Regions from separate parts of the Variovorax sp. GW821-FHT09B01 genome, predicted to be linked through region 1. Evidence: riboswitches for the same ligand, from Rfam matches in the RefSeq annotation. Region 1 holds a riboswitch; the other holds the start of a gene.
The links. Region 1 has a riboswitch for S-adenosylhomocysteine ahead of ahcY (adenosylhomocysteinase). Riboswitches for the same ligand answer to the same signal wherever they lie in the genome.

Region 1 (14,101 bases):
CAGGCGGTGCACCCAATGCAAGTGGGGTCGCAACCACACGAGGGCAAGGCCGGCTCGAGCCGCGATGCCCATGAAAAAACCGCCCGAAGGCGGTTTTCTCGGCAGGCGAAGGCTGGAAATCAGCGCTTCGAGAACTGCTTGCGGCGGCGTGCGGAGTGCAGACCGACCTTCTTACGTTCGACTTCACGCGCATCGCGGGTGACGAAGCCGGCCTGGCTCAGCACCGGCTTGAGGCTCGCGTCGTAGTCGATCAGCGCGCGGGTGATGCCGTGGCGGGTTGCGCCGGCCTGACCCGATTCGCCACCGCCGTGCACGTTCACCATGACGTCGAAGGCTTCGAGGTTGTTCGTCAGCGCCAGCGGTTGCTTGGCGATCATGATCGAGGTCTCGCGGCCGAAGAACGCTTGGATGTCCTTGCCGTTGACCGTGATCTTGCCGGTGCCCTTCTTCAGGAACACGCGAGCGACGCTGGATTTGCGACGGCCGGTGCCGTTGTTCCATTCACCAATCATTCTCAAGGCTCCTTACAGTTCCAGCACTTTGGGCTGTTGGGCGGTGTGCGGATGCTCTGCACCACCGTACACCTTGAGTTTCTTGATCATGGCGTAGCCGAGCGGGCCCTTGGGCAGCATGCCCTTGACGGCCTTCTCCAGCGCGCGGCCGGGGTGCTTCGACTGCATGTCGCGGAAGTTCGTCGCCGTGATGCCGCCCGGGTAACCCGAGTGACGGTAGTACACCTTGTCGATGGACTTGGCGCCGGTGACGCGCAGCTGGGCTGCATTGATGATGACGATGAAGTCACCGGTATCGACGTGAGGCGTATAAATGGCCTTGTGCTTGCCGCGCAGACGGAGGGCAACTTCGCTGGCTACCCGTCCGAGGACCTTGTCGGTCGCGTCAATCACAAACCACTCGTGCTTCACGTCAGCGGGTTTTGCGCTGAACGTGGTCATGAGATTTCTCTTTTCAAAAGAGGGTTTGGCGGGCCCTTTTCCACGGTCGGTTTTCCTCTGGTGGGAATCTCTTAGGTGGTGGAAGTACTTCGCCGCGGGGCCACAAAAACGCTGCGAAGCCCGCGATTATACGAAGAATCGGGGTTGGCGGGCAATTTTCGGGATGGCGGCTCCCTCGAGCCCCTGACGCGCCCGCTCCGGGCTCAGCGCCAGACCCGCACCAGCTCCAGCGTCTCGCGCGTCATGCCCAGGTAGACACGGCGGTATTCGGCCTCGAAACGGACCACCCGGCCCAGGTCGGGCGCGTAATAGGCCGTCGCCTTGAAGGGCAGCGCCTGCGCGGGCCCGGTGCCCACGAGCGCGAACATCCAGCCCTCGAAGGCGATCTGCTGCACGCTCAGCGCCTCGCCATCGACGGTCAGGCGGCTCGTGCCGATCACCGCGGCATCGAGCGCGTAGCGCGCCTTCTCCCCGCTGGAGGACGAGGTGTACTCGCTGCGCCAGCGCATGCCCGGCGTCATCGCGGGCCGGGTCCAGCCGTCGGGTGGCGAGGCCGCGTCGAACAGCCCGCCGGCCGGCGAGGTCACCGACACCAGCTGGCCATCGGCCTTCTCGACCCGTCCGCCCTGGTTGTAATAGACGTTCTCGCCCTCGATCCGGTCGACCCGATAGCGCACGGGCGTCCGCACGCCCGTGAGGCCGTCGATCAGCACGTATTCGAACACTTCGCCGCGCCGGGGCGCCCCCGGGCGGCCCGCCGCGGGCGCGCCGCGGCCGTTGCCGTCGGCGCCGCTGGCGCGTGCTTCCAGCGCGGTCTTCGCGCGCGCCGGCAGCTCGGCCAGCCATTCCGCCGGCACCGCGAAATTCAGGCTGCCGCCGTCCTTGGCGGCGAAGGTCGTGATGCCGAGCAGCCGGCCTTCGCTGTCGAACAGCCCGCCGCCGCTCGAGCCGGGCGCGATGGCCGCGGTGGTCTGCAGCAGGCGCTCGCCCTCGTCGCCGCGCAGGCCCGACAGGATGCCGTCGCTGAGGGTGTTCTCGAGGCCGCGCGGATTGCCGATGGCGTAGACGCGCTGGCCCACGCGCGCGCTGCCCGCGGGCGCCAGCGCCACCGGCGGCGCCGTGAAGTTCGCCACCTTGACCTGGCACAGGTCGCGCTGCGGATCGGGGTACTCGAGGGTGGCGCCGTAGGCCACGTTCTCCTGGCGCACGACGAAGCTGCTGGCCTTCGCCAGCACATGGCAGTTGGTCACCAGCCGGCCGGGCGCGATCACGACCGCGCTGCCGGCGCTGAGCGGCCGGGCCTGGGCGTCGAAGGTGCGAACGGCCCAGACGCTGCCCGACACCTTGGCGAACAGCGCATCGGGCTCGAGCGCCGCGGCGGGGCCGGCGACAAGCAGCGCCGCCAGGCAGAGAACGCGAGTCCTCATGGCTTGGCGGGAAGCAACGCGCCGAGGTCTTCCATCGAGACGCGCGCGCCGGAGGCGGCGGCGCGCGGCGCCGGCTGGGGCACGACGGGGGCCGCGGACGCGGCCGGTGGCGGCACGGCGGCGGCCACCACCGGCGGCGTGGCGGGCTTCTCCTCGGCCACCGGCGGCGTCGGCGCGGGTGCGGGCGCCACCGGCGGTGGCGTCACTGCGATGGCCGTGGGCGGCGGCGGCACGACGGAGGGCGCCGCCAGCCGGGTCTCGCCGATGCGAACGCCCGCCAGCGCCTGATCGCCGGTCTGGCCGCTGCGGTCGAAGCTGCGCACCTCGCCGAACACCAGCTGCATCCAGCTCGGGTAGTTGAAGCCGGCGCCGGTGCCCGAATCGATGGCCGCGCCCAGCACGCCGCCGATCAGGATGTTGCCGACCATGCCGGTGTTGACGCGCGAAATCGCCTGCCCCGTGGCCGGCGCGAGGCCGGGCTGCGTGCATTCGATGTTCAGCAGCGCGCCCGACCGGCGCACCGACACGCTTTCCCCCGAACGCATCACGATGCCGTTGCGGTCGTTCGTGAGCGTGCACTTGGCGCCCTCGACGGTCTTTCCGGCCTCCGTCAGCGTCTCGATCTTCACGCTCTGCTGGGTGCCGTGCGTCACCGATGCGCACCCCGTCAAAATAGACAGCACGCCCGCACCCACGCACAGGCCCCAGAATCTCCACCCTGCTCCACGCATTTGCGCCCCTCTTGTTAATTAATGTTTCCGGCGCGCGAGTCTAGCGATGCCGCCGGCTGCATGCCTCCACCTTTTAGGTATTTTTTCTAATGTTCAGCTACCGCCACGCCTTCCATGCCGGCAATCACGCCGACGTGCTCAAGCACATGGTGCTGATCGCCACGCTCGATCACATGCTCGAAAAGGAGACCGCCCTGACGGTGGTCGACACGCACGCGGGCGCGGGCCTGTACCGGCTCGATGGCGACTACGCGGGCACCAGCGGCGAGGCCGCCGAGGGCGTGCTGCGCCTGGTCACCGACCCCAAGGCCCCGCCGGCCCCGGCGCCCGCCCCCGCGACGACGGCCGCCGCCAAGAAGGCGGCCAAGGAAGCCGAGGCCCCGCTGGCCGATGCGCTCGCGCGCTACCTCGAGGTGATCCACGACTTCAATGCCAAGGGCGGCGCCCGCGTCTACCCGGGCTCGCCGTTCATCGTGCAGCACCTGCTGCGCGACCACGACCGGCTCAAGCTGTTCGAGCTGCATCCCACCGACAGCCGCACGCTCACGGCCAACATCGCGCAGCTCGAGGCCGGACGCCAGATCGCGGTGCTGCACGAGGACGGCTTCGGCAGCGCGACCAAGTTCCTGCCGCCGCCCTCGCGGCGCGCGCTGGTGCTGATGGACCCGAGCTACGAGCTCAAGACCGACTACGGCCGGGTGCTCGATTTCGCGGCCGAAGCGCTCAAGCGCTTCGCCACCGGCACCTACGCGGTCTGGTACCCGATCATTCCGCGGCCCGAGGCGCACGACCTGCCGCGCCGCCTCAAGACGTTGGCCACCAAGGCCGGCAAGTCCTCGCTCAACGTCACGCTGACGGTCAAGTCGAGCAAGATCACGACCGCGCCCAGCGGCGAAACGCGCCGCCCGGGCCTGCCGGCCAGCGGCATGTTCCTGATCAATCCGCCCTATACGCTCAAGCCGCTGCTCGAGGCGGCGCTGCCGCAGCTGGTGCAGAAGCTGGGGCAGGACCGCAACGCCGGCTTCACGGTCGAAGCCGCGGGCTGATCCGCGCGGCGGCCGTTCAGCGCCGCCGTGCCGGTGCGCGCCGCGCCGGCGCCTTGCGGGCCGCCGCGGGCTGGGCCTGCGGCCGCACCGGCGCCACGTCGAGCGAGGGCGTGTCGGTCTCGCCCGGCTGCGCCAGCTCGCCATCGCAGCGCATGCCTTCGCGGTCGATGACGGTCAGCGCCACCTGCTTGATGCCCAGGCTCGCGAGCCCGATGCGGTCGGCCGCGGCACGGCTCAGGTCGATCACGCGGCCCTGCGTGTAGGGGCCGCGGTCGTTCACGCGCACCAGCACTTCCTTGCCGTTGACGAGGCTGCGCACGCACACGCGGGTGTTGAAGGGCAGGGTCTTGTGCGCGGCCGTCAGGGCGCCCATGTCGAAGCGCTCGCCGCTGGCGGTGCGGCGCTGGTGGAACTGGATGCCGTACCACGAGGCCCCGCCGCGCTCGAAGATCTCGCCGCGCGGTTCGTCGCCCGGCAGGCCGTCGGCGGGCAGTTCATCGGGCCCGGTCACCGCGAGGTCGTAGCGCACCGAGGGCACGTTCGAACGCGGCTCGGCGCCGGGCGGCACGGTCATCTGGCGCGGGATCGGCGACAGGCTCTCCTGCGCCACGGTGTCCGACGCCGCGCCGCCCTCGGTGGCCGGCGGCATGGCGCAGCCCGCGAGCGCGCAGGTGCAGGCCACGAGCGCGGCGCGAAGCGCCCCGCGCAGCGAGCCAGGCGCCCGCGCCGCCCCTCTCAATCCAGGCGCTCCAATACAGCCAGCGTGGCCGCCGACTGGTTCATCGTGTAGAAGTGCAGCGCCGGCACGCCGCCCTCGCGCAGCCGCGCGCACAGGTCGGTCACGACATCGAGGCCGAAGGCCTTGATCGAGGCCGTGTCGTCGCCGAAGGCCTGCAGCCGCAGCCGGATCCAGCGCGGGATCTCGGCGCCGCAGGCGTCCGAGAAGCGCATCAGCTGCGTCGAGCTGGTGATCGGCATGATGCCGGGCACGATCGGCGTGCCGATGCCGAGCGCGCGCGCCTCGTCGACGAAGCGGAAGTAGGCATCGGCGCTGAAGAAGTACTGCGTGATCGCCGAATCGGCGCCGGCCTTCACCTTGGCCGCGAAGGCCTGCAGGTCGGCTTCGGGCGAACGCGCCTGCGGATGCACCTCGGGATAGCAGGCCACCTCGATGTGGAAGTCGCGGCCGGTCTCCGCGCGGATGAAGGCCACGAGGTCGCTCGCGTACTGGAACTCGCCGCCGGCGCCGTAGCCGCTGGGCAGGTCGCCGCGCAGCGCCACCAGGCGCTTCACGCCCATGGCCTTGAGCTCGGCGAGCTGCGCGCGCACCGTCTCGCGCGTGGCGCCGATGCACGAGAAATGGCTGGCCGCGTCCACGCCCTCGGACAGGATCTCCTGCACCGCGCCGAAGGTGCCCTGGTGAGTGGAGCCGCCCGCGCCGTAGGTGACCGAGCAGAACTCGGGCTTGCGCGCATAGAGCTGCTGGCGCGCCGCGCGCAGCTTGACCGCGCCTTCGGGCGTCTTGGTCGGGAAGAATTCGAAACTCAGCGGAAGGCGCACCTGCGTCTCCTAGGAACCGCCCGCGCCCGTCGCGCGCACGGCGTGAATGAAAAACTCGCGGTTGCCGTCGCCGCCGGCGATCGGGCTGTCGAACCAGCGCAGCACGCGCAGCTCGAGCGCGGCGCAGGCATCGCGCAGGCGCTTCTCGACGATCTCGTACATGGCCGCGTCGCGCACGATGCCGCCCTTGCCGACCTGGCCCGGCTGCAGTTCGAACTGCGGCTTGACCAGCATCAGCAGCTGGCCGTCGTCCGCGAGGAACTGCACCACGGCCGGCAGCACCAGCGTGAGCGAGATGAACGACAGGTCGCCGACGATCAGGTCGAAGCGCTCGTCGAAGGGCTCCTCGCCCTCTTCCTGCAGGTCGTCGGCCGAGAGAGCGCGCGCATTGACGCCCTCGATGGCGAGCACGCGCGCATCCTCGCGCAGCTTCGCATGCAGCTGCCCGTGGCCGACGTCGACGCCCACCACCCTGGCGGCGCCGCGCTGCAGCAGGCAGTCGGTGAAGCCGCCGGTCGACTGGCCCACGTCGAGGCACAGCTTGCCGGCGGCATCGACGCCGCTGGCCTCGAGCGCGCCTTCGAGCTTGAGCCCGCCGCGCGAGACATAGCGCGCCTCGGCCGCGTCGTCGAGCTCGAGCTCGGCCGACTCGGGCACCTCGTCGCGGTTCTTCACGACCGAACGCCACGCATCGGTCGAGCCCGCATCGCGCCAGCGCATGCCGCCGGCGATGAGCCGCACGGCCTGCGAGCGCGAGGCGGCGAGGCCGCGTTCCACCAGCAACTGGTCGGCTCGCATGCGCGGCGATCAGTAGCGGTAGCTATCCGGCTTGTAGGGGCCGTTCTTGCTCACGCCGATGTAGGCGGCCTGGGCGTCGGTCAGCTCGGTGAGCATGGCGCCGACCTTCTTCAAGTGCAGGCGCGCGACCTTCTCGTCGAGGTGCTTGGGCAGCACGTAGACCTTGCCGGCCTGGTAGGCGTCGGGCTTGGTGAACAACTCGATCTGGGCGATGGTCTGGTTCGCGAACGACGACGACATCACGAAGCTCGGGTGGCCCGTGCCGCAGCCCAGGTTCACGAGGCGGCCCTTGGCCAGCAAGATGATCTTCTTGCCGTCGGGGAAGGTGATGTGGTCGACCTGCGGCTTGATCTCTTCCCATTCGTACTTCTCGATCGACGCGACGTCGATCTCGTTGTCGAAGTGGCCGATGTTGCAGACGATGGCCTGGTCCTTCATCTTCGCCATCGTGTCGTGCGTGATGACGTCCTTGTTGCCGGTGGTGGTCACGAAGATGTCGGCCTTGTCGGCCGCGTATTCCATCGTCACGACCTTGTAGCCTTCCATCGCGGCCTGCAGCGCGTTGATCGGGTCGATCTCGGTGACCCACACCTGCGCCGACAGCGCGCGCAGCGCCTGGGCCGAGCCCTTGCCCACGTCGCCGTAGCCGGCCACGCAGGCCACCTTGCCGGCGATCATCACGTCGGTCGCGCGCTTGATGCCGTCGACCAGCGATTCGCGGCAGCCGTAGAGGTTGTCGAACTTGCTCTTGGTGACCGAGTCGTTGACGTTGATGGCGCGGAACAGCAGCGTGCCCTTGGCGCTCATCTCGTTGAGGCGGTGCACGCCGGTGGTGGTTTCCTCGGTCACGCCGATGATCTCGGCCGACTTGCGCGTGTACCAGGTCGCATCGACGGCCAGCTTGGCCTTGATCGCGGCGAAGAGAATGCGCTCTTCCTCGCTGCCCGGGTTGGCGATCACGCCCAGGTCCTTCTCGGCGCGCTGGCCCAGGTGCATCAGCAGCGTGGCATCGCCGCCGTCGTCCAGGATCATGTTCGGGCCTTCGCCCTTCGAGTCCTTGGGACCGAAGTCGAAGATGGCGTGGGTGTAGTCCCAGTAGTCCTTGAGCGACTCGCCCTTGATCGCGAACACCGGCGTGCCCGACGCGGCGATCGCGGCGGCCGCGTGGTCCTGCGTCGAGAAGATGTTGCAAGAAGCCCAGCGCACCTGCGCGCCGAGGGCCTGCAGCGTCTCGATCAGCACCGCGGTCTGGATCGTCATGTGCAGCGAGCCGGTGATGCGCGCGCCCTTGAGCGGCTGGCTCTTGGCGAATTCCTCGCGGATGGCCATCAGGCCGGGCATCTCGGTTTCCGCGATGCGGATTTCCTTGCGGCCCCAGGCGGCGAGCGAAAGGTCGGCGATCGCCTGGTCGGCGGACGAAACAGGGGTGGGCTTGAGAACAGCGCTCATGTGAAGTGAACTCCAGAACTGTGTTTGAACGAGGCCACTGCGTCGGGGGAAAAAGACTCACCGCGAGAACAGCGGATGAGCGTGGTTGCGATGGGTCCGAGCCTCACGCCTGGCGGCGCTGCAACGCTCCTCGGAAGCGGCGGATTGTAGACGTGCCGGACACGGGCGCCAACGGCCGGGGCTTCCCACATCACGGAACGCGAGGGCGCGCCAACACCCCGCGTCATGCAGGGCTCAGAGTCGAGGCGTACAACGCTGCTTGCATTCCTTTTCCGCGAAAGCCCCTCCGATGCGTTCATCCCGCCTTTCCCTTCCCTCGTCACCCACTGCGCGCCGCGCGCTCTGCACGGCGGCCCTGCTCGGCCTCGCCACCTTGCCGGGCCTGTCCTTCGCGCAGCAGGCGCAGGCCGCGCAACCCGTGGTGCGCGTGCGCGGCACGCTGGTCTATGCCGATGCGAGCAAGCTCGTCGTCAAGGACCGCGGCGGCGAGGTCGTGAGCCTCGCGCGGCCCGCGGACATGCCGCTGTCGGAGGTCTACCGCATCAAGCTGTCCGACATCAAGAAGGGCAGCTTCATCGGCACCGCCGCGATGCCGCAGGCCGACGGCACGCAGAAGGCACTCGAGGTGGTGGTGTTCCCCGAGGCCGCGCGCGGCACCGGCGAGGGCCACTATCCGTGGGACCTGCAACCGCAGAGCACCATGACCAACGCCACCGTGGCCGACCTCGCGGCCGCGCCGCGCTCGGTGCGCGGCGGGCAGCAGCTGCGCCTGTCCTACAAGGGCGGCGAGAAGACCGTGATCGTGCCGCGCGACGTGCCGGTCGTGACCTTCCGCGCCGGCACCGAGGCGCTGCTGGTGCCGGGCGCCAAGGTGCTGGTCAATGCGCAGGAGCGCAACGGCACGCCGACCGCGCTGCGCGTGGTGGCCGGCCGCGACGGCTTCACGCCGCCGATGTAAGCCGTTGCCGCTACCCGCCGGCGCTCCAGCGAGCGCCGGTGCCGTGGCGCACACCATCCCTTCGGGAAATCCCCCAGGCAAATCCGCGGCCGCGATCGCCGCGGCAGGGTCGCCGCGGCGTATCGTGGCGGCGGACCACGCGCGTGCGCGGCCGGTCCCGCCACCATCTTGTCCAACGTCCTCAGGAGATTCCGCACCATGGCCACTGCCAAGAAAGCCGCCGCCAAGAAGACCACTGCCAGCAGCAGCAGCGGAAGCGCCGAGAGAAAAGCGGCCCCGAGCGCGGCCGACATGCTCAACCCGCTCAAGGGCATGGCCGAGCGGCTGCAGAACCTCAACATGACCGACGGCGCGAGCAAGCTGCTCGACAGCGGCCGCAAGGACCTGCAGGCGCTGATGCAGGCCAACGAGAAGTCGTTCCAGGGCCTGCAGACCGTGGTGCAGCGCCAGACCGAGATGATCAAGAGCGCGATCACCGACTGGCAGGCGGCCGCCAAGGACATCCCCGGCAAGGACCCGAAGGAAAGCCTCGCCAAGCTCGACGCGCTCGGCCGCCAGTCGTTCCAGCGCGCGGTCGACGACATCAAGGAACTCGCCAACCTCGCGGCCAAGTCGCAGGCCGATGCCTTCGAGGTGGTGCGCCAGCGCATCCAGTCGAACGTCGACGAGGTCACGAAGATGCTGCAGCGCAAGTAGCGCGCGGCCCAGGCGCCGCGCCGGCGCACGGCGCGGCCTTCCGACGACGAACCTCGGTGTGCGGCCATGACCCAGTCCTCCTCTCCCCTCGACCCCATGGCGATCTGGCGCGAGCTCACCGCGCAATGGGAAAAGAGCACCAACGCGTTCGCCAACGAGGCCATGGCCTCCGATCCTTTTCGACAGGGCATGCATGGCGGCATGAGTGCCTCGCTGGGCGCGCAGAAGGCGCTCGGCGACCTGATGGCGCGGCTGCTCACGATGCTGAACCTGCCCACGCGCGCCGACCTGCAGGCGCTGTCCGAGCAGCTGCAGCACATCGACGATCACCTGGCACGGATCGCGCGGCTGCTCGAGGAGGGCGGTGCTGCGCCAGCGCCGGCGCCGCAGTCATCGGCGCCGAAGCGCACGAAGCAGCCGCCCTCGATGGCGGCCACGCCACCCGCTCCCGCACCCTCACCTGCGAAGAAGGCCGCGGCCAAGGCCTCGAAGTCCCCGGCCCGCACCCGTCGCCCGCGCCCATGAGCACGCCCGCCGCCGAACTGCCGGCGCTGCCCGACCTGCGCGCCGAGATCGAGCGCACCATCCAGCGCAACATCAAGGGCCTGGAGTTCCTGACCAGCGCCACGCCCGCGGTCGGGCTCACGCCCAAGGACGAGATCCATCGCCGCGGCACGCTGAGCCTCTACCACTACCGGCCGATGGTCGACGAGATCTACCGCGTGCCGGTGCTGATCGTGATGGCCACCACCAACAAGGGCTACATCCTCGACCTCGCGCCGGGCCAGAGCATGGTCGAGCACCTGCTGCGGCAGGGCTACGACGTCTACATGATGGACTGGAACGCGCCGCGGCCGCAGGAGAAGCGGCTGCGCATCGAGGACTACGTGCTCGACTTCATTCCCGACTCGATCCGCCGCGTGCAGCAGCGCTCGGGCGAGGAGGACGTGAGCATCGTCGGCTACTGCATGGGCGGCGTGCTCTCCACGCTCTACGCGGCGCTGCATCCGGGCGGGCCGCTGAAGAACCTCGCGCTGTTCACCACGCCGATCGACTTCAGCCGCATGACGATGTTCCATGCCTGGTCCGACAAGCGCTACTTCGACGTCGACCGGCTGGTTGACGGCGTGGGCAACGTGCCGCCCGAGATGCTGTTCGCCTCCTTCGACATGCTGCGCCCCGCGGGTCGCGGCGCGGGCCTGGTGCAGCTGTGGGACAACATGGCGAACGACGAGTTCGTCAAGTCCTACCGCATGTTCGACCGCTGGGGCGCCGAGATGCTGCCGCTGGCGGGCGAGTACTTCCGCCAGACCGTGAAGGAGCTGATGTGGGGCAACAAGCTGCTCAAGGGCGAGCTCTCGATCGGCGGACGGCCGGTGCGCCTCGCCGACATCGAGGTGCCGGTGCTGCATGCGCTCGCGCAGCACGACCACATCGTTCCCTATGAGGCGGGCGCGCCGCTGATCGCGGGCATCGGATCGGTGGACAAGGAGGAGGTGGTGCTCAAGGGCGGCCATGTGAGCCTGGCCGCGGGACCGAACGCGGTGCGCCGGCTGTGGCCGAGGCTCGACGAATGGCTGGGAGTGCGATCCACATGACGAATGCCGCAGACACCTCGACGAACCCGGGTTCGACCCGGCTCTATCCGCGCACGCTGCCGCATGCCGACGGCGAGATCGCGCTGCGCCGCATGGACGCCGCCGATGCCGGCGCGGTGCTGGCCTTCGCGCAGGCGCTGCCCACGCACGACCTGCTGTTCCTGCCGCGCGACATCACGCAGCCCAAGGTGATGGACGCCTGGGTGCGCGCCATCGCGCGCGGCGACATCGACAGCGTGCTCGCGGTGCGCGACGACAAGGTGCTGGGCTGCGCGGCGGTGATCCGCGATCCACATTCGTGGTCGCGCCACGTGGCCGAGCTGCGCGTGCTGGTCGAGCCTGCGCTGCGCGGCAGCGGCCTGGGCCAGCAGCTCGCGCAGGAAGGCTGCGCGCTCGCGATGGAACAGGGCCACGAGAAGGTGGTGGCGCAGATGACCGTGGACCAGCGCGGCGCGATCGCGGTGTTCCAGGCGCTGGGCTTCCGGCCCGAGGCACTGCTGAGCAAGCACGTGAAGGACCGCGAGGGCCGCGCGCACGACCTCGTGGTGCTGTGCCAGGACGTCGCGCAGGTCGAGGCGCAGATGCGGGCCTATGGGGTGACCGAGGCGTTCTGAGTCGGCGGGTCGAAGCGGCCCTGTGCCGCGAAGGCATCGAGCGCGCGCGCCATGCGTTGCGCCATCGCGGGATGGAAGGGGTCGTGGCCCGCGCCGGGCACGGTCTCGAAGCGGCTCGCGGGCACCAGGCGCTGTACGGCTCGAGCGGCGGCCGGGCGACAAGTCCGGTCGAACTCATCGTGCAGGAACAGCACCGGATGGTCGCGCAGCGCGTCGAGCGCGCCCCACGCGACCGCGTCGCCGTCCGCGAGCCAGCAGCGGTGCGCGAGGTAGTACGCCATCACCTTGTAGCGATCGATCGCGCGTTGCAACGCATCGCCTTGCGGCTCGGGCGCAGCGCCGGACTGTCCGCCCTGCGCGTGCTCCCAGGCCAGCCAGGCGAGCGTCGCGCGCGATTGCAATGCGAGGTCGTCGTCCGCGAACACGCGACACAACGCGGGCAACAACGGCGCGCCCTCGGCCAACGAGACCGCGTCGGCCAGCCGCGACCATGCTTCGGGATAGCTCGCGCGCGCCCCCTCGAAGCTCCAATGCAACTCCGAGGCAGTCGGCACGAACAGCCCGCGCAGCAGCAGTCCGTCGACGGACTCCGGATGGCGCGCCGCATAGGCCAGCGCCAGCGTCGCGCCCCACGACCCGCCGACCACCAGCCAGCGCTCGATGCCCAGGTGCCGCCGCAGCGCCTCGATGTCGGCGATCAGCAGCTCGGTGCGGTTGTGGCGCGTCTCGCCGCGCGGCGTGCTGCGCCCCGCGCCGCGCTGGTCGAAGGCGACCACGCGATAGCGGGCCGGATCGAAGCCGCGCGCGAGCGCGGGCGAACCGCCCGAGCCCGGCCCGCCATGCAGCACGAGCGCGGCGCGGCCCTCGACGGCACCGGTGGTCTCCCAGTGCAGCCGATGGCCCTCGCCCACGTCGAGCCGGCCCGTGCCATCGCCTGTAGAACCAAGTGCCTCCAGCATGCGGCCGATGCTACGCCGTCGGACCACGCCCACGCCACGACGGGTGCCGCGACCACGCTGCGCGGCCTGCTCAAACTGGGTATGCTGTCCGCGGAGCGCGCTTTCGCCGCTTCCGAAGGCGTCCATCGACCTTCGCCTGCGAATGGAATTCCTCAAGGAGACTTCATGACCTGGACCACCCCTCAAGCCACCGACTTCCGCTTCGGCTTCGAGATCACGATGTACGTGGCGGCGCGCTGAGCGCCACGCCCTTTCCGGCACGGCCCGCTTCGGCGGTCCGTGCCGGTTTCGCTTTCCCCTCCCCCTTCTCTCGCGCCGCGTCGCGGCGCTGCACCGCATGCACATCCGCGTCCTGGGCGCCGCCGCCGGTGGCGGCTTTCCGCAATGGAACTGCAATTGCGCCAACTGCGCCGGCCTGCGCGCGGGCACCGTGCGCGCCCGCGCGCGCACGCAGTCGTCGATCTGCGCCAAGGGCGACGTGGGCGAGGACTGGGTGCTGGTCAACGCCTCGCCCGACATCCTCGAACAGATCAAGGCCACGCCCGCGCTGCAGCCCGGGCGCGGCCCGCGCGACACCGGCATCGCGGGCGTGGTGCTGGTCGACGGGCAGGTCGACCATTCGACCGGCCTCTACATGCTGCGCGAGCGCGGCGCGCCGCTGCCGCTGTGGTGCACCGGGCCGGTCCACGAGGACCTCACGCAGGGCAACCCGATCCTGCGCGTGCTCTCGCATTTCTGCGGCGTTGCGCACCACGAGCTGCCGCTCGATGGCCGGAGCTTCGAGGTGCCGGGCGTGAGCGGCCTGGCGCTGCGCGCGCTCGCGCTGGTCGGCAAGGCCGCGCCATACTCGCCGCACCGCGAGCATCCCGTGCCCGGCGACAACATCGGCCTCACGCTGACCGACACCGCGAGCGGCCGCAGCGCCTTCTATGCGCCGGGCCTCGGCGCGCACAGCCCCGAGGTCGATGCCGCGATGCGCGCCGCCGACTGCGTGATGGTCGACGGCACCTTCTGGCGCGACGACGAGATGATCGCGTTGGGCTTCAGCCGCAAGACCGGCCGCAGCATCGGCCACCTGCCGCAGTCGGGAGCGGGCGGCATGCTCGAATGGCTGGCCGACCTGTCCGCGCGCACGCGCAAGGTGCTGATCCACATCAACAACACCAACCCGATCCTCGACGAGGACTCGCCCGAGCGCGCCGAGCTCGACCGGCGCGGCATCGAGGTCGCCTTCGACGGCATGGAGATCGTGCTCTGAGCACGACGAACGAACAGCCAGGACCCAGGAGCCCATCATCGCCCTCATCGACAT
Region 2 (14,101 bases), on a different contig from region 1:
GGCGGCGCGATGTCGCGGCCCATTTCCTTGCGGGTTTCGTCGACCTGGACGACGAGCTTGCGGATGTTGGCGGTCATGTCTGGATTTCCTTTGGCTTCTCTTCTTGTCTCTTCGTACACGGGCTCAGCGCAAGCCGTCCCACTTGGCGATGTTTTCGGCTAGCAGGCCGCCGACGCGTGCATGCACGCGGTAGCCGGTGCTCATCGCGAGGATGAACACGATCTCGTCGGCCGCGGGCGCGCCGGGCACGCGAACTTCGATGGCGTCGAACTGGCCGCGCACATAGCTGGCGTTGATGTTGGTCAGCGGCACGTCGAGCGTGGTGCCGGGCGCGCCGACCTTCTTGGTAGAGGGCACGATCGACAGCGCATTGCCGGGCTGGCCGGTCTTCTTCTCGTCGACGGTGCCCTTGGCATAGGCGACGCGGTCGCCCTTCCAGCCGAGCAGCTCGCGCATCGCGTAGCCGCCGGGCACGTGCCACAGCGCGCCGTGCTCGAGCTCGCCCGCGGCGCCGACGATGGCGCCCTTGCCGTAGGTGGCGAGCTGCTCGAGCGGCACGTCCATCGCGGCGTGCAGCTTGTGCGCCATCTCGAGGCCCACCGGATCGAGCAGGCTCATCATCGGCAGGATGTCGGGCTCGTAACGGCCCGCGAAGGGATTGGTCAGCACGGCGGCGATGGCACCACGCACCAGCGGCGTCTGGGCACGCGGCCCGAACTCGTGGTGGATGTGCTCGACCTGGGTGAAGACTCGGCGGATATCGATCATGAAAAAGAACCTTGCTTTTCGTTAAGCAATTACTGAACCAACTGCGCGCGAAAGCCTTGCTTCGAGGGGCTTCGAGCATAAGGGCTCGACCAGTCGCCACTGCCCCTGGCAAACGAGCAGAGCGGCCCATGCGAGCCCGCCTTTTTGCAGGACGCGGGCGCACACCGCGCCCGTATCGAGTGCGCTGCGCACCTGCGCGGGGGGCAGTGGCGGCACGTCGACGGTGACCAGCGTGTCGCCGAGGTCGCTGTTGTCCTTGCGCTCGCTCGCGGGCACGCGGCGGATCGCCTCGTTGTCGACGTCGACCGCGTTGGCGATCACGGTCGCGGCCGCGTCGGCCTGCGCCGCGGTGGCCGCCAGCACCGTCACGCTGTCGGCGATGCCGAGCGAGAAGCTGCGCCCGCGCCAGCCGCTGGTCGCGACGCCGCGCACCGGCTGGTCGGCGCGCAGTTCGAACTGGCCGTCGGTGTCGACGAGGCCGTTGGCATCGCGCCAGTCGAAGCGCGCGAGGTCCGCGTAGACGCCCACGCGCGCGGTCTGGTCCGGCGCCAGATGCACGGCGATGTCGCCGCCGTTGTTGACCCAGGCGCGCTCGATGCCGGGGCGCTGGTAGAAGGCGATCAGTTCCTGCGCCACCGCGCCCGCGACCGCGGCCATCGGCGTGATGAAGGTCGGCGCGAACGCCGCGCAGGCATCCCACATGCGGCGCGCCACCACGCCGCGCGGACGCATCTTGTCGGTGACCGGCAGCCGCAGCAGCGGCAGTTCGTGCACCAGTTCGTCGAGCACGTGCGCGAAGCGCGCCCAGGCCGCATCGTGCGCGGCCGCCACCGCGTAGCGGTCGCCGTGCGCCTCGGCCACGATGTCGATCGGGCCGTGGTTGAAGTGCCAGCGGTGCTCGTCGAGCGCCGTGCGTTGGGCGGACATGGTTATCCCAGCATCGGGACGTGACCGAGGGGCCAGGGATTGGCTTCGTCGATGACGAGCCATTGGCGCGCGAGCGGCGCGCCGTCTTCCTGCCAGGCACCGCGCGCGAGCGCCTGCTCGAGCGGGAAGACATGCTCCATGTGGCCGCCGAGCGCCTCGTAGTCGGCGCGCCGCATGCTGAACTCGATGGGCGCGACGATCGCGGGCGTGGGCACGGTGCCGAAGCTGTTGTCGGGCATGCGCATGACGTCGGCCATCACCGTGATGCCGCCGCCCGGCCACACATAGGCCGGCGCGCCACCGCAGGTGACGTTGACCAGCGCGCGCTTGATGGCGCGCGTGAGCAGCACCGGGTTCTCGGTGACGCCCGCGCGCAGGCTGCCGCCGGCACCGCCGAGGAACAGCACGGTGCACAGCGAGGGTTCGCAGTTCTCGCCGATGCGCTCGACGATGCGCTTGACCTCGGGCGGCATCGGCTGCTCGACGGGCTGCAGCGCATCGTCGAGCACGTACCACTGCGCATGCTCGCCGGTGGTCGAGGTCATGAGCAGGCGCAAGCCGGGCTTGGCCACGCCCTCCTCCCAGCCCTCGATGATCGACAGCGGATCGGCGATGTCGGTGCCGCCCCAGCCGTTGCCCGGATTGGCGACCTGGAAGTAGCGCCCCGGCGTCGACTTGCGGCCCAGCATCTGGATGCCCGAGGGCGGCATGTCGAGGCAGCGGCCGGCCTGGTGCTCGGTCAGCACGCCCGTGATGTGGTCGTCGACCACCACCACCTCGTCGGCCACGCCGGCGAACTGGCGCGCGAAGATGCCGACCGCCGCGGAGCCGCAGCCCACGCGCATGCGCTGCTCTTCCACGCCGTTGACGATCGGCGCCTTGCCGGCCTGGATCACCAGGCTGGCGCCGCCGTCGATGGTGCATTCGATGGCCTTCTTGTTGCCCAGCAGTTGCATCAGTTCGGCCGTCATGCGGCCTTCCTTCTTGCTGCCGCCCGTGAGGTGGTGCACGCCACCCAGCGACAGCATCTGCGAGCCGTACTCGGCCGTGGTGACGTGGCCCACCACCTCGCCGCGGTAGCGCACGTTGGCCTGCTCGGCGCCGAGGAAGCGGTCGGTGTCGATCTTCACCTTGAAGCTGCAGTAGCTGAAGATGCCCTCGGTGACCACGGTGACCATGTCCACGCCCTGCGCCTTGGAGGCGACGATGAAGGGCGCGGGCTTGTAGTCGGGGTAGGTGGTGGAGGAACCGACGCCGGTGACGAAGACCTCGTCGGCATGCAGCAGGTCGCCATTCCAGTCGGGCGACGACTCTTCGGCCTTGCCGTCTTCGGCCACCGCCGTGCGGTCGAAAGCCACCAGCGCGGGCGCATCGCTCGCGAGCTGGCGGCGCAGCAGCACCACCGGATCGACGCGCACCAGCACGCCCTCGCGGTTGGCATAGCGGTCGCAGGCGCCGGTGCGTCCGTCGGAGATCTGGCACAGCACCGGGCAGGCATTGCATTCGACCTTGGCCGCGCTCATGCGCTCGTTGCGCAGCGGCGCCTTGCCGAAACCGCCGGGGCCGGCCTCGGCGACCACCGGCACGTCCATGCCCGGCAGTCCGTCTGTCTTCGTGTGTTCCGTCATCGGGGGGCGACCTCTTGTTGGCTGCAAATCGTGGTGGCGGGGTTTGCAACAAACGTGCCGCATGTCCGCTTGTGCCGGGGCTTTCGTTTGTGTAGCATCCCCTACACTTTCATGTTGCATTCACTACATTGAAGGTCAATGTAGCAAACGGGCCCGATGCTTGCAATGGTGTTTTCTCGCGATGTTCATCGGGGTTTTTCCGACCAACGACAATGGAGGGTTCGGAGCCGGCCGGCAGCTGGCGCCCCAAGGGCGTGCATCCCGGCTCAGCCAACCCCCGTCATTCACCACTATTGAGTTCCGTATGAGTGCATTCAGCGAAGAGAAGGTCCTGAGCGTCCACCACTGGACCGACCGCCTGTTCACCTTCACCACCACGCGCGACCCGGCGCTGCGTTTCTCCAACGGCCACTTCACGATGATCGGCCTGCGCGTCAACGACAAGCCGCTGCTGCGCGCCTACAGCATCGTGAGCCCGAACTACGAGGAGCATCTCGAGTTCCTGAGCATCAAGGTGGAAGACGGCCCGCTGACCTCGCGGCTGCAGCACATCCAGGTGGGCGACACCATCATCGTGGGCCGCAAGCCCACCGGCACCCTGCTGATCGACTACACGCTGCCCGGCAAGCGCCTCTACCTGTTCGGCACCGGCACCGGCCTGGCACCGTTCATGAGCGTGATCCGCGACCCCGAGACCTACGAGAAGTTCGAGCAGGTCATCCTGGTGCATGGCGTGCGCCAGGTCGACGAGCTGGCCTACCACGACCTCGTGACCGACCACCTGCCCAAGCACGAGTTTCTCGGCGAGATGGTCGCCAAGCAGCTGCTGTACTACCCCACGGTCACGCGCGAGGAGTTCCGCAACCAGGGCCGCATCACCGACCTGATCGCGAGCAACAAGCTCACCGACGACCTCGGCCTGCCGCCGATCAACGCCGCGGAAGACCGCGTGATGCTGTGCGGCAGCCCGGGCCTGCTGGTCGACCTCAAGCACATCCTCGAGGCACGCGGCTTCAAGGAAGGCAACACCTCGACGCCGGGCGACTTCGTCGTCGAACGCGCCTTCGCCGAGAAGTAAGCAGGACGCCGCGCGATCGATGGCCGACAGCCGCTCCATCACCAAGCCCAAGCCCCAGCGCCGCACCGGCGTGCGCGAGGCCGCGGCCCAGGCCACGCGCGACAGCATCCTCAAGTCGGCGACCAAGGTGTTCGCCAAGTACGGCTACGACGGCGGCAGCGTGGAGAAGATCTCCAAGGCCGCCAAGTCGTACGACCGGATGATCTACTACTACTTCGGCAGCAAGGAAGGCCTGTTCATCGCGGTGCTCGAAGGCATCTACCAGCGCATGGACGACGCCGAGGCCGCGATCGCGCTCGATGCCTCGCGCCCGGTGGAGGCGCTCACCGAAGTGATCCGCTTCGTGCTCGGCTACTACCGCAAGAACCCCGAGTTCGTGACGCTGCTCAACACCGAGAACCTGCACAAGGGCCGGCACATCTCGAAGTCGCTGCGCGCGCGCGAGTATTCGTCGCGGGCGGTGGCGATCATCTCGGAGATCCTCGCGAGCGGCGCGGCCCAGGGGCTGTTCCGCAAGGACCTCGTGGCGCGCGACATCTACCTGCTGATCGCGTCCACCGGCTATTTCTATACCTCCAACCGCCACACGCTCACGGCCTTCCTCGGCGAGCCGCTGGAGTCGCCGGACGCGATCCGGCACTGGGAAGACTTCGTGATCGAGACCGTGCTGCGCACCGTGCGCGCGGACGATCTGCAGGACAACAACACTCCCCCCCACGACGAGGACAACACGAAATGGCAGAAATCGCGAGCAGCGGAAAGTCGGGCAAGGTCGTCATCCAGAACATAGGGCTGCTGCTCTCGGGCGACATCGACAAGCCCATCCTCGACGCCGACACCATCGTGGTGAACGACGGCCTGATCGTCGCCATCGGCAAGCAGAAGGATTGCGACATCGAGGGCGCGAAGACCGTCATCGACGCGCGCCGGACCTGCGTCGCGCCCGGCCTGATCGACAGCCACGTGCACCCGGTGTTCGGCGACTGGACGCCGCGCCAGGGCCAGATCGGCTGGATCGACTCCACCATGCACGGCGGCGTGACCACCATGATCTCGGCCGGCGAGGTGCACCTGCCTGGCCGCCCCAAGGACATCGTGGGCCTGAAGGCCCTGGCCATCACGGCGCAGCGCGCCTTCGACAACTTCCGCCCCGGCGGCGTGAAGGTGCTGGCCGGCGCGCCGGTGATCGAGAAGGGCATGGTCGAGAGCGACTTCAAGGAACTCGCCGAGGCCGGCGTGGGCCTGCTCGGCGAGGTCGGCCTGGGTTCGGTGAAGGCCGGCTACGAGGCCAAGGAGATGGTGGCCTGGGCGCGCAAGTACGGCATCCAGAGCACGATCCACACGGGCGGCCCCTCGATCCCGGGCTCGGGCCTGATCGACAAGGACGTGGTGCTCGAGGCCGATGCCGACGTCATCGGCCACATCAACGGCGGCCACACCTCTCTGCCCGAGGCCCACGTGTGCGAGCTCTGCGAGAAGAGCTCGCGCGCGATCGAGATCGTGCACAACGGCAACGAGAAGGTGGCGATCGCGGCGGCCAAGGCGGCGCTCGAGCTCAAGTGCCCGCACCGCGTGATCCTCGGCACCGACGGCCCCGCGGGCTCGGGCGTCCAGCCGCTGGGCATCCTGCGCATGGTCGCGATGCTGTCGTCGATCGCGAACATCCCGGCCGAGCTGGTGTTCTGCTTCGCCACCGGCAACACCGCGAAGATCCGCAAGCTCAACTGCGGCCTGATCGAGATCGGCCGCGACGCCGATTTCGTCTTCATGGACCGCGCGCAGCATTCGCCCGCGCCGGGCCTGCTCGAGAGCGTGCAGCTCGGCGACATCCCGGGCGTGGGCATGGTGATGATCGACGGCATCGTGCGCTGCGGCCGCAGCCGCAACACGCCGCCAGCGACCGAGATTCCGGTGGTGGTGTCGGGCGCGCACTGAGGCGCGCTGCGCTCAGGGCGAGCGCCGCGCCTTGAAGACCAGGTAGCGCGCGGCGAAGAAGTTCACGACCATGCCCGCGCCGCTGCCCACGGCCACGCCGAGCATCGGCGCCCAGCGGCCGCTCGCCGAATGCAGCACCAGCACGTAGGCGCCGTAGTTCACGACCGCGCCGCCGAGCATGGTCGCGAGGTAGCTCGCATATTCACGCCACACCGTGGTCTCGGAATGACGGTCGCCGAAGGCCAGGTGGCGGTTCATCACCCAGGTGGTGGTGGCGGCCGCGAGGAAGGACAGCACGCGCGCGCCGTACCAGCCCAGCAGCGGCGCGGCGAGGTACAGCACCGCCACGTCGACGCCGAAGCCCACCACGCCGGCCACGGCGAACAGCAGGAACTGGCGCCCGGCCTGCTTCATCGGCTCAACCGCAGGCGCCGTCTTGCCACGAGGCCGACCCGGCCGCGGGCATGGCGAGGTAGCGCAACCGCTTGGCCTCCTGCCGGCCGATGGTCACGGTGTGCAGCACCGCGCCGCAGACCAGCGCGAGCATCGCGCTGAGCATCAGGCCGGTGGCCAGCACGGCCGTGGGCAGGCGCGGCACCAGGCCGGTCTCCCAGAAGGTCATCGCGAGCGGGATCGCGAGCCCCACCGAGGCCAGCGCGAGCAGGCCCGCGAGGATCGCGAAGAACATCAGCGGCCGCTCGCTCACGAACAGCTTGGAGATGGTGACGAGGATGCGCCAGCCGTCGCGGTAGGTCGACAGCTTGCTCACCGAGCCCTCGGGCCGCGAGCGATAGACCGAGGGCACCTCGGCATAGGGCATGCGCAGTTCGAGCGCGTGCACGGTCAGCTCGGTCTCGATTTCGAAGCCCTTGGCCAGCGCGGGAAAGGACTTCACGTAGCGGCGCGAGAAGACGCGAAAGCCCGACAGCATGTCGGTGAAGCTGCCGCCGAACAGGCCCGCGACCGCGCCGGTCAGCATCTGGTTGCCCAGCCGATGGCCGCGACGGTAGGTCTGGGCATCGGTCTGGTCGTCGACGCGCGCGCCCACCACCATGTCGAGCTTCTGCTCGACCAGCATGCGGATCATCTCGCGCACCGTCGAGAGGTCGTAAGTGGCATCGCCGTCGACCATGACGTAGATGTCGGCCTCGACGTCGGCGAACATGCGCCGCACCACGTTGCCCTTGCCGCGCAGCGGCACGTGCACGACGTGCGCGCCATGGGCGCGCGCGACCTCGGCGGTGCCGTCGGTGGAGTTGTTGTCGAAGATGTGGATCTGCGCCTCGGGCAGGTCGGCACGGAAGTCGGCCACCACCTTGGGAATGGCCAGCGCCTCGTTGTAGCAGGGGATGATGGCGGCGATGCGCAGCGCCGGCGGCAGCGGCGAGAGCGCGGCGGCGGCCGTGGGGGAAGCGAGGCGGTCGGCGGTCGTCATGGCGTGGGCGCGAGTATGCGGTAGGCCTTCACACCGTCCTTCTCGACGATCAGGCTGAAGTACTTGTCGAAGTCGGGCTTGGTGTGGACATAGGGCGCGAGCGCGGTCTGGATCACGATCGAGCCGAACTGCTGCGAGGCCAGCTTGCGCGCGAGCTGGTCGGCCGGCAGGTACAGGTAGTCCGAATAGCGGAAGGGCCCGAAGATGTCGCCCCACACCGGGTTGGGCGCGAAGTAGATCGAGTCGTTGAGGCCGACCTGATAGAGCCGGCCCACGGGGTTGGCGCGCAGCTGGCTCAGCACCTCGTAGCCGGGCACGCGTTGGGTGAGGAAGGCTTCGCGCGAGGCGGGCGTGGGCGAGATCATGCGCACGTCGCGCACCGAATGCGCGAGCGCGAAGCCCGCGAGCACCACCATCAGCAGCCCGCCGAAGACGCCCGGCGTGCGCCCGCGCGCGAGCGCCGGCAGCCGGCGCCGCACGAAGGCACCGGCCCAGCCCAGCAGCGTGTGCCAGCCCACGGCGGCCATCAGCGCGAGCAACGGGAACGAGGCCATCATGTAGCGCGGATAGCGCGAGGTCGCGACCCAGATCACCAGCGAGTAGAGGCAGAACACGAAGGCCGCGCGCACCGGACCCGGGCGCCACAGCGGGCTGAACGGCACCAGCAGCAGCGGCCAGAACAGGCCGTTGGGCATGTTGGCGTGGTCGCGCACGTCGGCCAGCTGCTGCGTGTAGTCGGCCATGTTCCAGTTGGTGAAGCCGAACACGCGCGCGCCGATCGGGTTGAAGGGATCGCCGGTCTGCAGGTAGTTGCGCGCATACCAGTAGATGCACGGCACCAGGAACAGCGCGAGGGCCGCGAGCCACGGCAGCGGCCGGCGCTCGCGCCGCGCCACGAACACCGCCACCAGCGGCAGGAAGATCAGCGCCTGGTACTTGGAGCCCGCCGCCACGCCGAGGAAGAAGGCGGCCAGCAGCAACCAGCGCGCGCGCCCGTGGCGCGCTGCGCCGGGCGCCGGTTCGAGCACGTGGCCTTCGTCCCACCACCACAGCGCGACGAAGGCCGCGAGCACGAACAGCGCCACGCCCATGTCGATGTACGAGTTGGGATAGTCGCCCAGCGCGAGCCAGATGCCGGCGCCCAGGCAGGCGATGTAGCGGTTGGCGTGCAGCCGGCCGAGGCGATGGATCATCAGCACCGACAGCCAGCCCGCGAGGCCGTGGATGAAGTGGGTGAAGACGTCGTCGTAGACCGTCAGCGCGGCGGCGTAGAGCAGGTCGTAGTTGTAGGGGAACCAGGGGTAGCGCAGCCACTCGTAGACGCCCAGCGTGCCGCTTTGCGCGACCTGGCGCGCATACGGCAGGTGGTACATCACCTCGTCGAAGGCCACCGGCGGCGCCAGCGGCGAGAACAGCGTGGGCAGGCCCACGAGCAGCAGCGCGGCGAACGCGCACTTCTCGCCGAGGGTCGGCGCCGGCTGCGCGGGCGCGAGCGCGGCGCGCGCCTTCAGCTCGCGGCGCCAGCCGGGCAGCCGCAGCAGCGCCAGCACGATGCCGGCGCCCAGCAGCGCGAGCACCGCGCCCTGGCGCAGCGCACCGGCGATCGCCAGCGCCTGGAAGGCCACGATGAACAGGCCGACGCCGAGCGTGGTCGCGATCGCGCCCTCGAGCCAGGCGTCGCGCCGCGCGGGCGCCCCGAAGCGCGCCAGCACGGTGGCGCCGAAGCCCCAGGCGCCGGCCACGAAGAGCGCCAGCGCCGCGTGGTGCGCGAGGATGAAGAGCAGTGTCTGAATGGGAATCCCCCGGAAGCCTGGATCGGTTCAGCGGCCCGCGGGGCGGGCGGCGTGGATGGCGGCGGCGCGGGGGAACGGAAGGGCCCGCCGCGCGCCGTCAGAGGTTGGGCGCCAGCAGCCGCTCCAGTTCGGATTCGCTCGCCTTGCGGCGCACCGCCTGGTCCTGCAGCTGGTCATGGCCGATTTTGCCTACGTTGAAGTACGTGCTGTCGGGGTGCCCGAGGTAGAACCCCGACACGCTGGCGGCCGGCATCATAGCGAGGCTTTCGGTCAGGCTCATGCCAATGTCCGTGCAGTTCAGGAGGTCGAACATCGGCTTCTTCACGCTGTGGTCGGGGCAGGCCGGGTAGCCGGGCGCGGGGCGGATGCCGCGGTACTTCTCGGCGATCATCTGCTCGTTGCTCAGCGCCTCGTCGGCCGCGTAGCCCCAGAGGTCGGTGCGCACGCGGTGGTGCATGGCCTCGGCGAAGGCCTCGGCCAACCGGTCGGCCAGCGCCTTGAGCATGATCGCGGAGTAGTCGTCGAGGTCGTCGACGAAGTACTTCTCCTTCTTCTCCACGCCCAGGCCCGCGGTCACGGCGAACATGCCCACGTAGTCCTTCAGGCCGCTGTCGCGCGGCGCGACGAAGTCGGCCAGGCAGCGGCTCGGGCGCATCGTGCCCTCGATCTCCTGCTTCTCGGTCTGCTGGCGCAGGCCGTACCAGGTGAGCGCGGCCTCGCTGCGCGACTCGTCGGTGTAGAGCACGATGTCGTCGTCGTTCTCGGTGTTGGCCGGCCAGAAGCCGACCACGCCGCTCGCGCTGAGCCAGCGGCCCTCGATCAGGCGCTTGAGCATGCGCTGGCCGTCGGCGTAGACGCGCACGGCCTCGGTGCCGACGATCTCGTCCTTGAGGATGGCCGGGAACGGCCCCGCGAGGTCCCAGGTCTGGAAGAACGGGCCCCAGTCGATGTACTTCGCGAGCTCGGTCAGGTCGAAGTTGCGGAACACGCGCCGGCCGATGAACTTGGGCGCGGGCGGCACGTAGCTCGACCAGTCGATGGGCGTCTTGTTGGCGCGCGCCCTGGCCAGCGGCCACAGCGGCACCTGCTTCTTGTTGGCGTGCTGCGTGCGCACCTTCTCGTAGTCGGCGTTGATCTCGCCGATGTAGGCCGCGGCCTGGTCGCTCAGCAGCGACTGCGCCACGCTCACGCTGCGCGAGGCGTCGGGGACGTAGACCACCGGGCCTTCGTAGTGCGGCGCGATCTTCACGGCCGTGTGCACGCGGCTGGTGGTGGCGCCGCCGATCAGGAGCGGGATCTTCTTGATGCGGAAATGGTCGTCCTTCTGCATCTCGCCGGCCACGTACTGCATCTCTTCCAGGCTCGGCGTGATCAGGCCCGACAGGCCCACGATGTCCGCGCCCTCGACCTTCGCCTTGGCGAGGATCTCGTGGCACGGGACCATCACGCCCATGTTCACCACCTCGAAGTTGTTGCACTGGAGCACGACGGTGACGATGTTCTTGCCGATGTCGTGCACGTCGCCCTTCACGGTGGCGATGATGATCTTGCCCTTGGTGCGCACGTCGCGGCCCGCGGCCTCGTCCTGGCGCTTCTCTTCCTCGATGTAGGGGATGAGGTGGGCCACGGCCGACTTCATCACGCGCGCCGACTTCACCACCTGCGGCAGGAACATCTTGCCCTGGCCGAACAGGTCGCCCACGATGTTCATGCCGTCCATCAGCGGGCCCTCGATCACGTGCAGCGGACGGCCGCCCTTGGCGAGGATCTGCTGGTAGGCCTCCTCGGTGTCTTCCACGATGAAGTCGGTGATGCCGTGCACCATCGCGTGCGACAGCCGCTGGTTGACGTGCACCGGCTGCTCGGGCGTGCCGCGCCACTCGAGCTTCTTGCTGTCGTCCTTGGCGCCGCTCTTGGCGCTCTCGGCCACTTCGACGAGGCGCTCGCCGGCGTCGGGACGGCGGTTGAGCACCACGTCCTCCACGCGCTCGCGCAGCTCGGGCTCGAGGTCGTCGTAGACGCCGACCATGCCGGCGTTGACGATGCCCATGTCCATGCCGGCCTGGATCGCGTGGTACAGGAACACGGTGTGGATCGCCTCGCGCACCGGGTCGTTGCCGCGGAAGCTGAAGCTCACGTTCGACACCCCGCCCGAGACCTTGGCGCCCGGCAGGTTCTGCTTGATCCAGCGCACGGCGTTGATGAAGTCGACCGCGTAGTTGTCGTGCTCCTCGATGCCGGTGGCGATCGCGAAGATGTTCGGGTCGAAGATGATGTCCTCGGGCGGGAAGCCCACCTCGTCGACCAGGATGCGGTAGGCGCGCTCGCAGATCTCGACCTTGCGCTCGTAGGTATCGGCCTGGCCCTTCTCGTCGAAGGCCATCACCACGGCGGCCGCGCCGTAGCGCTTCACGAGCTTCGCCTCGTGCTTGAACTTGTCCACGCCCTCCTTCATGGAGATCGAGTTGACGATGCCCTTGCCCTGGATGCAGCGCAGGCCGGCCTCGATCACTTCCCACTTCGAGCTGTCGACCATCACCGGCACGCGCGCGATGTCGGGTTCGCTGGCGATCAGGTTGAGGAAGCGCACCATCGCGGCCTTGCTGTCGAGCATGGCCTCGTCCATGTTGATGTCGATCACCTGCGCGCCGTTCTCGACCTGCTGGCGCGCGACCGCCAGCGCCTCCTCGAACTGGCCGTTGAGGATCATGCGCGCGAAGGCCTTGGAACCGGTGACGTTGGTGCGCTCGCCGATATTGACGAACAGGGATCCCTCGCCGATGGCCACCGGTTCGAGACCGGACAGCTTCATGGGAGAAACGAAAGGCGCGGGGACATCGCTCATGGGGCTCACCTGGGCAGGGGAAGACACGTCAGGTGAGCGTCGTTGCAACCGGGCCTTCCGGGCGGGTTTTGCGAGAAGGCGCCTTCCAAGCCTGACGGCGGATGCGCGGACCCGAGCCGGGGTCCCGCGCGCCGCCGCTGCAACGCTCCTTGGAAGGGGTGGCGATTTTACCGGCTGCCGGCCGTGCCGACGGCCCGCGGGTGTATCCGCGGGCCGCCGGAAAGGCTCAGGCCGCCTGCGCGACCGGCGCCGCCGAGGCCGGCAGCCCGAAGGCGCGGTCGAAGGCCCAGTTGAAGACGAAGGTGTAGACCAGGAAGAAGACCACCAGCCCCAGGTCCATCACCAGCGCCTGCCACAGCGAGATGCCCAGGCCCCAGGCGAACATCGGCACCAGCAGGCCGATCAGGCCGCCCTCGAAGCCGATCGCATGGGCGATGCGGCGCTTGAGGCTGCGCCCGCGCACCGCCTGGCGCGCCTCCCAGCGCTCGAACAGGCTGTTGAAGATCAGGTTCCAGATCACCGCGATGACCGAGGCCGCCACCGCCAGCGCGCCCGAATGGCCGAGGCCGGCGCCCGTCAGCAGCGCCAGCCCGGCGCTGGCGGCCACGATGGCGATCCCTTCGTAGAGGGTGATGTAGACGATGCGACGCTGGATTCCCTGCATGACGGACTCTCTTGGCTTGTTGTGTGACTGCGATCCGTCGACTTTATGTGTCTCTTGCTGATATAAAAAGTCAACTTGTTTCAGTTTTATTGAAAGATCGACCCCATGAGGCGGCCATGAGCTTCTCCAGCGACAGCGTCGAGGTCTTCCTGGCCGTGATCGACCACGGCTCCTTCTCGGCCGCCGCCCGCGCCCTGCGCCGCGTGCCGTCGGCGGTCAGCATGGCCATCGCCCACCTCGAGGCCGAGCTCGACCTGCAGCTGTTCGACCGCAAGGGCCGCGAGCCCCGGCCCACGGCCGCCGCGCGCTCGCTCGAGCCGCAGGCGCGCTCGCTGGCCGCACAGCTGCGCCAGCTCGACGCGCAGGCGCTGGCGCTCACGCAGGGGCTGGAGGAACGGCTCACGCTCGCGATCGCGCCCGAGCTGCTGGCCGCGCCCTGGAGCGGCGCGCTGGCCGAGCTGGCGCACGAGTACCCGCTGCTGCAGGTCGAGGTGCTGGCCGCGCCGCAGGCCGACGCGCTGGCGCTGCTGCACAGCGGCCGGGCCCAGCTCGCGCTGGTGTTCGAGCGGCCCAGCCTCGACGGGCGCGAGGGCTTCCAGGAGGTGGGCAGCGACACCATGGTCGCGGTGATGGCGCCGGGCCACCCGGTGCTCGCCGCCGCGCCCGGCGGCCGCCTGCGCGAGGAGCACCTGATCGCCACCCGCCAGATCGTGGTGGCCGGCCGCGACCTCGTCACGGCCATGGACCCGCGCAGCGTGTTCGCGCGCCACCTCTGGCGCACCGACAACGCGCTGGCCGCCCTGAGCCTGATCACCGCCGGCGTCGGCTGGGGCTGGCTGCCGCGCAATTTCGTGCGGCCGCACGTGGCGGCGGGCGCGCTGGTCGAGATCCCGCTCGAGAACCTCAGCAACGGCCTGAACCTGTGGGTGGACGTGGTGTGGTCGCGCGAACGGCCGCTGGGGCTGGGGGCGCAGCGCTTCGTGGCGTTGATTTCGCGGGAGCGGGTGGCGGCCAAGTCGATGGGGGTG

Region 2: another riboswitch for S-adenosylhomocysteine. It lies ahead of metH (methionine synthase); the one in region 1 lies ahead of ahcY (adenosylhomocysteinase).

What each region holds. Positions count from the first base shown of each region.
Region 1 covers NZ_JBWKPQ010000029.1:6,326-20,426, forward strand. The annotation lists gene rpsI (30S ribosomal protein S9) at 120-512, opposite strand; gene rplM (50S ribosomal protein L13) at 525-953, opposite strand; gene AC07RV_RS40410 (S1C family serine protease) at 1,157-2,380, opposite strand; gene AC07RV_RS40415 (hypothetical protein) at 2,377-3,033, opposite strand; gene AC07RV_RS40420 (23S rRNA (adenine(2030)-N(6))-methyltransferase RlmJ) at 3,201-4,157, shown strand; gene AC07RV_RS40425 (septal ring lytic transglycosylase RlpA family protein) at 4,174-4,839, opposite strand; gene metF (methylenetetrahydrofolate reductase [NAD(P)H]) at 4,893-5,717, opposite strand; gene AC07RV_RS40435 (TlyA family RNA methyltransferase) at 5,727-6,515, opposite strand; gene ahcY (adenosylhomocysteinase) at 6,525-7,964, opposite strand; S-adenosyl-L-homocysteine riboswitch at 8,035-8,102, opposite strand; gene AC07RV_RS40445 (hypothetical protein) at 8,254-8,922, shown strand; gene phaP (TIGR01841 family phasin) at 9,121-9,618, shown strand; gene AC07RV_RS40455 (hypothetical protein) at 9,685-10,143, shown strand; gene AC07RV_RS40460 (alpha/beta fold hydrolase) at 10,140-11,216, shown strand; gene AC07RV_RS40465 (GNAT family N-acetyltransferase) at 11,213-11,830, shown strand; gene AC07RV_RS40470 (alpha/beta fold hydrolase) at 11,806-12,789, opposite strand; gene pqqA (pyrroloquinoline quinone precursor peptide PqqA) at 12,955-13,029, shown strand; gene pqqB (pyrroloquinoline quinone biosynthesis protein PqqB) at 13,127-14,047, shown strand; gene pqqC (pyrroloquinoline-quinone synthase PqqC) at 14,100-14,101, shown strand, end outside.
Region 2 covers NZ_JBWKPQ010000011.1:60,023-74,123, reverse strand. The annotation lists gene AC07RV_RS26725 (amino acid synthesis family protein) at 1-77, opposite strand, end outside; gene AC07RV_RS26720 (amino acid synthesis family protein) at 124-768, opposite strand; gene AC07RV_RS26715 (UPF0280 family protein) at 790-1,695, opposite strand; gene AC07RV_RS26710 (6-hydroxynicotinate reductase) at 1,698-3,323, opposite strand; gene AC07RV_RS26705 (ferredoxin--NADP reductase) at 3,628-4,401, shown strand; gene AC07RV_RS26700 (TetR/AcrR family transcriptional regulator) at 4,421-5,191, shown strand; gene AC07RV_RS26695 (amidohydrolase family protein) at 5,137-6,336, shown strand; gene AC07RV_RS26690 (GtrA family protein) at 6,349-6,750, opposite strand; gene AC07RV_RS26685 (glycosyltransferase family 2 protein) at 6,755-7,771, opposite strand; gene AC07RV_RS26680 (ArnT family glycosyltransferase) at 7,768-9,513, opposite strand; gene metH (methionine synthase) at 9,662-12,376, opposite strand; S-adenosyl-L-homocysteine riboswitch at 12,437-12,566, opposite strand; gene AC07RV_RS26670 (PACE efflux transporter) at 12,636-13,073, opposite strand; gene AC07RV_RS26665 (LysR family transcriptional regulator) at 13,190-14,101, shown strand, end outside.